2 regions of the Noviherbaspirillum phoenicis genome follow, and region 2 is predicted to be linked to the other one. Evidence: predicted binding sites of a transcription regulator. Region 2 holds the regulator's gene; the other holds the start of a gene.

Region 1 (4,111 bases), 2.6 Mb from region 2:
CTGTTTTCGGGCGCGATTCAGCTGGCGGGCACGGTCAAGGCGCGCAAGAGCGGACGCCATGCAACGTCGGACTGGATGGAGATCGAAAAGCAGCGTGGCATTTCCGTGGCCAGCTCGGTGATGCAGTTCGAGTACCGCGATCACGTGGTCAACCTGCTGGATACGCCGGGCCACCAGGACTTCTCCGAGGATACCTACCGGGTCCTGACGGCGGTCGACTCGGCGCTGATGGTCATCGACGCCGCCAAGGGCGTGGAAGCGCAGACCATCAAGCTGCTCAACGTCTGCCGCATGCGCAATACGCCCATCATCACCTTCATGAACAAGATGGACCGCGAGACGCGCGATCCGCTCGAGCTGCTGGATGAACTGGAGTCGGTTCTCGACATTCAATGCGCGCCGATCACCTGGCCTATCGGCATGGGCAAGACCTTCCGCGGCGTGTATCACCTGCTGCGCGATGAAATCATGCTGTTCGCGCCGGGCAGCGAAAAGGCGGACCAGACCTTCGAAGTCATCAAGGGTATAGACAATCCGCGGCTGGAGCAGATGTTCCCGCTCGAAATCGAGCAGTTGAAGATGGAAGTCGAGCTGGTGCATGGCGCATCGCATCCGTTCGATCTGGACGCTTTCCTGTCTGGCAAGCAGACACCGGTATTCTTTGGTTCGGCGATCAACAACTTCGGTGTAAGGGAAATCCTGAACGCGCTGCTGGACTGGGCGCAGCCGCCTCGCGAGCGCGATGCGACGGTGCGCGCGGTGTCGCCGACGGAAACGCCATTTTCCGGCTTCGTCTTCAAGATCCAGGCCAATATGGACCCGGCCCATCGGGACCGCATTGCTTTCCTGCGTGTCTGCTCGGGGCGCTTCGAGCGCGGCATGAAGATCAAGCATCTGCGCCTGAACCGCGACATCAAGCTCTCCAGCGTGGTGACCTTCATGGCCTCGTCGCGCGAGCAGGTGGAGGAGGCCTATGCCGGTGACATCATCGGCCTGCCCAATCATGGCAACATGCAGATCGGCGACAGCTTTTCCGAAGGCGAACTGCTGCAATTCACGGGCATTCCCTACTTTGCGCCGGATTTCTTTCGCTCCGTGCGCATACGCAATCCGCTGAAGGTCAAGCAATTGCACAAGGGTTTGCAGCAGCTGGGCGAGGAGGGCGCCGTGCAGGTGTTCAAGCCGGTCAACAGCGGCGACCTGATCCTCGGTGCGGTAGGCGTGCTGCAGTTCGAAGTGGTCGCCAGCCGGCTGATGAACGAGTACGGCGTCGATGCGGTGTTCGAAGGCACCAGCATCAGCAGCGCGCGCTGGATCTCCTGCGACGACAAGAGGGTACTGGCGGATTTCGAGAAATCGGCGGCCGGCCACAACATCGCCTACGATGCCGCCGGCAACATGGCCTATCTGGCCACTTCGGGCGTCAACCTGCGCCTGACGCAGGAACGCTGGCCGAAAATCACTTTCCACGCCACGCGGGAGCATTCGGTAAAGGTCGGCTGACCGGCCGCAACCGTAAGAATCGCAGCGTTTTTCATGGATTCTGGCAGCACCGGCAGGTCAGGCGCTGCCCTGTCGGCTTATGTGACTTTCCAGCGGCAGGGCAGGTAGCCGGCGGAACCAATATCGGCCGCCGCTGCGGTCCCGGCCATCACGCCGGGCGTGTCAGGCGCCTGTCCACGGCAGGCCAGCCTTGCACCAGCCGCCCACCGTCTTGCGGTGGCCCTCGGCGTCCTTGTCACCTTCAAATCCTTCCAGGATATCGAAGGCGTTCTGATAGCCCTGTTCGGTGGCCAGCTTGGCTGCGTGGCGGGAACGCACGCCTGAACGGCATAGGAAAAGCAGAACGTCGTCCTTTCCAGCCTGCTGCGCCAGTTGTGCGCTGAATTCCGGATTGGGACTTGCACCCGGATACAGATTCCATTGCACCGCACCCTGCTTGTGATCCGGGACATTGACCTTGCCGACCCAGTCACGCTCGGCATTGGTGCGAACGTCGATCAGTTTTGCATGCGGGGCCGATTGCAGGAGCTCGTACGCTTCCTGCGGCGTCACGGCGCCAGCGTAAGGAAGCTGTCCCGATGCGGCGCGGGCGCGCGCCATGGTGAGGATGTCGTCAGCGGTTTTCATCGCGTACTCCCGGTTGGAAAGCGCGCATTATAGCGCCGTATAAATCAGACAACGCGCACGCACCAAAACAATGCAAAAGAGTGAGGATGGAAGTCAAAGGCACCATCTTGGTGCCATCGCGTCACAGTGCGCCCAATTCTGGTGCAGATGCCGTGAACTGTACGATTCGCGCACGGTCTACGAGCCGGTTTTTCCCCTGTAAACCGGTGAGATTAACGCGTAACCGTTTCATTGGCTTTGATCAATTCGGTGGCATGGAATCTGCTATCATTCCGGCCTGAGTTCGGTCGCATTCCAGGCAATCGTCCCAACCGGCGCGTGTTCCCCGGCTGACCAACCACTATCAATTTGCTCAATTTAGGAGATTCGCATGGCAATGACGGCCGCAGAGGTCTTGAAAATGGTGAAAGACAACGAAGTGAAATTCGTTGATTTCCGCTTCGCAGATACCCGGGGCAAGGAACAGCACGTCACTGTTCCCGTGTCTCACTTCGATATGGACAAGTTCGAATCTGGCCATGCATTCGACGGTTCCTCCATCGCTGGCTGGAAGGGCATTGAAGCATCGGACATGATCCTGATGCCGGACCCGAACACCGCCAACATCGACCCGTTCATGGAAGAGACCACGCTGTTCATGCAGTGCGACGTGATCGAACCTTCCGACGGCAAGGGCTACGACCGCGATCCGCGTTCCATCGCCAAGCGCGCTGAAGCCTATCTGAAATCCTCCGGCCTGGGCGACACCGCCTACTTCGGTCCGGAACCCGAATTCTTCATCTTCGACAGCGTGCAGTGGAAAGTCGACATGTCCGGCTGCTCCGTGAAGATCGATTCCGAAGAAGCCTCCTGGTCCACCGGCGAGAAGTTCGAAGGCGGCAATACCGGCCATCGTCCGACCGTCAAGGGCGGCTATTTCCCGGTTCCGCCGGTCGACAGCTTCCAGGACATGCGCTCGGAAATGTGCCTGATCCTCGAATCGCTGGGCATCCCGGTTGAAGTGCACCACCACGAAGTGGCTGGCGCCGGTCAGAACGAGATCGGCACCAAGTTCTCCACCCTGGTGGAGCGCGCCGACTGGACCCAGAACATGAAGTACGTGATCTGGAACGTCGCCCACACCTACGGCAAGACCGCCACCTTCATGCCCAAGCCTGTCGTTGGCGACAACGGTTCCGGCATGCACGTGCACCAGTCCGTCTGGAAAGATGGCAAGAACCTGTTCGCAGGCGACGGCTATGCCGGCCTGTCCGAGTTCGCGCTGTTCTACATCGGCGGCATCATCAAGCATGCCAAGGCGCTGAATGCGATCACCAACCCGGGCACCAACTCCTACAAGCGTCTGGTTCCGGGCTTTGAAGCACCGGTGAAGCTGGCTTACTCGGCCCGCAACCGCTCGGCGTCGATCCGCATTCCGCACGTGTCGAACCCGAAAGGCCGTCGTATCGAGACCCGCTTCCCGGATCCTTCGTCCAACCCCTACCTGTGCTTCGCCGCGCTGCTGATGGCTGGCCTGGACGGCGTGCAGAACAAGATCCACCCGGGCGAGGCTGCCTCGAAGGACCTGTACCACCTGCCGCCGGAAGAAGACAAGCTGATCCCGACCGTCTGCTCCTCGCTCGACGAAGCGCTGGAAGCCCTGGACAAGGATCGCGAGTTCCTGACCCGCGGCGGCGTGTTCAGCGACGCAATGATCGACGCTTACATCGAGCTGAAAATGACGGAAGTCCAGCGCTTCCGCATGACCACGCACCCGATCGAGTTCGACATGTACTACTCGCTGTAATCGGTCATTCACGACCGGATGCATGCTGAAAGCGGGAAAGGCCAGCGGCCTTTCCCGCTTTTTTGCATTCAGGCTGTTGTGCCTGCGCCGAAACGGGCTAACAATGTTTGTCAGCGGCCGCTTGTTACCCTACACTAACGTTTTAAAAAATTTCCAGGAAGAAAGTTATGTCAACTCTCTCCTCATTTCCCCGCC
Region 2 (4,111 bases):
GCCTGTAAGGTGTGCGCTCATGTTGGGCTGATCAGGAGCGCCTGACAAAAGATGCCTTCATCGTTCTTGAGGCTTGATTACCTGTGCAAGTACCTGCTATTGGTCCGGATGAGCGTCGTTGTCAGGCGCGTTAATGAAAGTGCACAGTTTAGCAACATTCAAGAAACGCAGCTTTGTATAGACCGGGCTGCAAGCATGAGCGCACCAGCCTGCCGGGAATTAATGTGCTGCGTTTGCCTTGGCCAGTACCACGGTCCAGCGATTGAACAACAGCATCTGCAGGTGGCCAGGATCGTCGCCAGGACGGCAATCGATGATGGGATTGACGCTGTACTGGTTTTTCCGCACTTCGCGGCGGATCTGCATTTCGCGGCGACCTACGCGCAGCATGAAACCGGCTGGTGCCTGGTCGAGATAGAGGGGGTTGCTTGCGGTGGTATTGAATTGCGCCATGACGTCTTCTCCAAAGCAGAAACGTTGAACATGGCGTTAATGTATCATAAGTACTGTATGAATAAACAGTATTTTTGAACTGTGGTTTTTTATGCAGGGTGCCTTGGGCACCCTGCGGTCACGCGTTTACGGGAAGAATCGTAAGATTCAGGCGGTCGGCGCCGCCGCGGCGCCATCGTCATCTTCCCCGATCATGCGCTTGATGCCGGCATGCTGATGGTCCTGGATCTTAGTCTTGTATTTCAGGACCTGCCGATCAAGCTTGTCGATCAGCGTGTCGATGGCGGCGTACAGGTCCTGTGCGATGCTGGCCACATGCACATCCTTGCCCCGTAGCCTCAGGGTGATTTCGGCGCGCTGGCGCCTTTCTTTCTCAGGGAGGTTATCAACGGCCAGGATGACCGCTATATCAATGACATGATCGAAATGGCGCTTGATCCGCTCAAGCTTGCCTTGCACGTATTCACGAATTGCGGGAGTCACTTCGAGATGATGTCCACTGATGGTGAGATTCATACTACGCTCCTGTGAAAGGCCGGCAGAGGTTTCACTGAGGATGAAACATGTCAGCGAGTTACATGCTGCAAAGAACTACAAGGACTTGCGCAGATTGACTGGAGGGATTTTCAGGGCTTCCCGATATTTTGCGACGGTACGGCGTGCTACTACCATACCCTGTTCCGCCAGCATTTCTGCGATGCGACTATCGGAAAATGGGTTCTTCGGGTCTTCGGCTCCTATGAGTTGTTTGATCAACGCCCGGATTGCAGTCGATGAGGCTTCGCCGCCTGCATCGGTTGCAACATGGCTGCCGAAGAAGTACTTCAACTCGAACATGCCATGCGGCGTGAGCATGTATTTCTGTGTGGTCACACGCGAGATGGTGCTTTCGTGTAAACCCAGTGTATCAGCTATTTCTCGTAACACAAGAGGTCGCATTGCCACTGCGCCATGGGAGAAAAAGTTGCGCTGGCGGTCCACAATGGCCTGGGCGACGCGCAGGATGGTATCGAAACGCTGGCGCATGTTCTTGATCAGCCATTTCGCTTCTTGCAGCTGCGAACTCATCGAGCCTTCGCCCTTGCTCTGCTTGAGGATGTTGGCATACAGCGCATTGACGCGCAGGCGCGGCATGACGTCATGATTGAGCATCACCTGCCAGCCGTTCTTGCCGCGCTTGACGATCACGTCGGGCACGACATAGTCCGACGCGTCGCTGGCGAACATGGCGCCAGGGTGCGGATTGCATTGCCGGATCACTGCCTGCGCCTCGCGCAGGTCTTCCTCGTCACAGTCCAGGCTCTTCTTCAGCTTGTTGAAGTCGCGCTGCGCAAACAGCTGCAAGTGCTTCTCGACGATCTGCAGTGCGGTGCGGCGCGTCACCATGGGAACGCGCGGCATGCGCCGGATCTGCAGCGCCAGGCACTCCGACGCGTCGCGCGCGCCGACGCCGGCCGGGTCGAAGCTTTGCAGCAGCTTCAGCGCCATCGACAGCTCCTCGATCTCGACTTCCAGTTCCTCCGGCAGGCGGGCGTGGATCTCTTCCAGCGGCTCGGTCAGATAACCGTTGTCATCCAGCGCGTCGATCACCAGTTCAACCAGCGCCCGGTCGCGCGGATTCTGGACAGTTACGCGCATCTGTTCCAGCAGATGCTCGCGCAGGGTCAGCTCATGCGCTTCCATCTGCGGGCGGGCATCGTCGTCTTCCGGGGCCTTGGAGGTGCGAGCAACGTCGTCGAAACTCCAGTCGGCGTCGGCGCCGCTATCGCTGCCTTCGCCGCCACCCTCGCCGGCTTCGAAACCGCCTTCGCCTTCCGTGGCAGGGGCAGCGTCGGAAGCAGGTGCGTCGCCGCTTGGCGTGGAAGTCGGCGCGCTGCTGACGGAGCCGTCGGCGAGCAGCCTGATCGAATGGTCAAGTGGATCATCCAGACGTTCAAGCAGCGGATTCTCGGACAGGATCTGTTCCAGTTCCTGATGCAGTTCCAGCGTTGAAAGCTGCAGCAGCCGGATCGACTGCTGCAGTTGCGGCGTCAGCGCGAGATGCTGGGATACGCGGAGTTGAAGTGTCTGTTTCATTTTTGCCTTTTCTCACATCCGGAAGTGCTCGCCGAGATAGACGCGGCGCACCGACTCGTCGGCAATGATGTCGTCCGGGCGGCCGCTGGCCAGCACTACGCCCTGGTTGATGATGTAGGCATGGTCGCAAATGCCCAGCGTCTCGCGGACATTGTGGTCCGTGATCAGCACGCCGATATTGCGTTCCTTGAGGAAGCGCACGATGCGCTGGATTTCGATGACGGCGATCGGATCGACGCCGGCAAAGGGCTCATCCAGAAGGATGAAGCGCGGGCTGGTAGCCAGGGCGCGCGCGATTTCAACGCGCCTGCGTTCGCCGCCGGAGAGCGACATCGCCTGGTTGTCGCGCAGCTTTTCGATCTGCAGTTCGGAGAGCAGGGCATTGAGCCGGTTCGCGATCTGTTCCTTCGACAGCGGCTTGCCTTCATAGCGCTGCAGCTCCAGCACCGCGCGAATGTTTTCCTCCACCGTAAGCTTGCGAAATACCGATGCTTCCTGCGGCAGGTAGGACAGGCCCAGCACGGCGCGGCGGTGGATCGGCAGGCGCGAGATGTCGACGCCGTCCAGGTCGATGGCGCCGGCGTCGGACGGCACCAGGCCGACGATCATGTAGAACGACGTGGTCTTGCCGGCGCCGTTCGGCCCCAGCAATCCGACCACCTGGCCGCTTTCGACATGCAGGGAGACATCACGCACCACCTGGCGCGCGCCATAGCTTTTTTGCAGGCCCTGCACGTTGAGAATGCTGTTCTCCATCTCAGGGCGCCTTGGTGTCGTTGCGTGGCTGGATGATGGCCTTGATGCGTCCGGCGCCGGCCTTGCTGGTGCTGCTGGGCGTGTTGTTGACCGAGTAAAACTCCTGCTTGCTGTCGTAGGAAATGAATTCGCCTTCGACCTCGTCGGTCGGGCTGGCGCCTTCGAGAAGACGGATCTTGGCGTTCACATAGAACTTCGCGACCTCGGTCTTGGTGTCGTACTCGATGCGGTCGGCCGCTTCGCCTTCGATCCAGAGGTTCGGGCCGCCATCGCGTTTTTGCCGGAAAGTGGCTTTCTCGCCGCGCTTGGCGTAGACGGTGGCGTATTGGTAGCCGGCCGGGTCCTGGGTGACGACCATGCGGTCGGCTTTCAATATCAGGGTGCCGCGCGTGAGCACCACATCGCCGGTGAAGGTATTGATCTGCTTGACGTCGTCGTAGGCCATCTGATTAGCCTCGATGTTGGTTGGCTTGGTCATGTCGGCCTTTTCAGCCAGCGAGCTGCCCGCCGCGGCCATGCCTATCAGCAGAATGAACCATGCGTGAAGTTGTTTCATCACTCTTCTCTAAGGAAATGCGTTGTTGATTGTCCGGTCGCGCTTTCAGCGGACGGCGGTCTGGCGCGGCGGCAGGGTTGCCTGGACCCGGCTGGCAAGGCTGAGTTCGCCGGTGGCATTGTTGGCCACCATGCCCGCGCCGTTGAGCGTCGAGCCGCCCAGGGTGAGGCGCACCGGCCTGTCGGTGCGCATGATGTCCTCGTCGGGCAAGATCATCAGGTAGTCGGACTCCAGGTGGAAATTTTCCGCCTGCGGCGTTTTCGGGCGATC

The links. Region 2 encodes sigma-54, which starts transcription at its own class of promoters, with help from an activator protein. Its sites were predicted from a motif close to TGGCANGNAANCTGCTTT; they were not measured.
Region 1: a site for sigma-54 is predicted at 2,381-2,398, ahead of glnA (type I glutamate--ammonia ligase). Genes of this name have one in related genera too.

Annotation. Positions count from the first base shown of each region.
Region 1 is NZ_JBDFLX010000001.1:1,082,214-1,086,324, reverse strand. Features, by position in the region: gene ABC383_RS04925 (peptide chain release factor 3) at 1-1,503, shown strand, start outside; gene ABC383_RS04920 (rhodanese-like domain-containing protein) at 1,666-2,130, opposite strand; gene glnA (type I glutamate--ammonia ligase) at 2,501-3,916, shown strand; gene ABC383_RS04910 (DUF4124 domain-containing protein) at 4,084-4,111, shown strand, end outside.
Region 2 is NZ_JBDFLX010000001.1:3,634,677-3,638,787, forward strand. Features, by position in the region: gene ABC383_RS16275 (enoyl-CoA hydratase/isomerase family protein) at 1-21, opposite strand, end outside; gene ABC383_RS16280 (hypothetical protein) at 220-453, opposite strand; gene hpf (ribosome hibernation-promoting factor, HPF/YfiA family) at 601-969, opposite strand; gene ABC383_RS16290 (RNA polymerase factor sigma-54) at 1,045-2,529, opposite strand; gene lptB (LPS export ABC transporter ATP-binding protein) at 2,542-3,285, opposite strand; gene lptA (lipopolysaccharide transport periplasmic protein LptA) at 3,287-3,841, opposite strand; gene lptC (LPS export ABC transporter periplasmic protein LptC) at 3,887-4,111, opposite strand, start outside.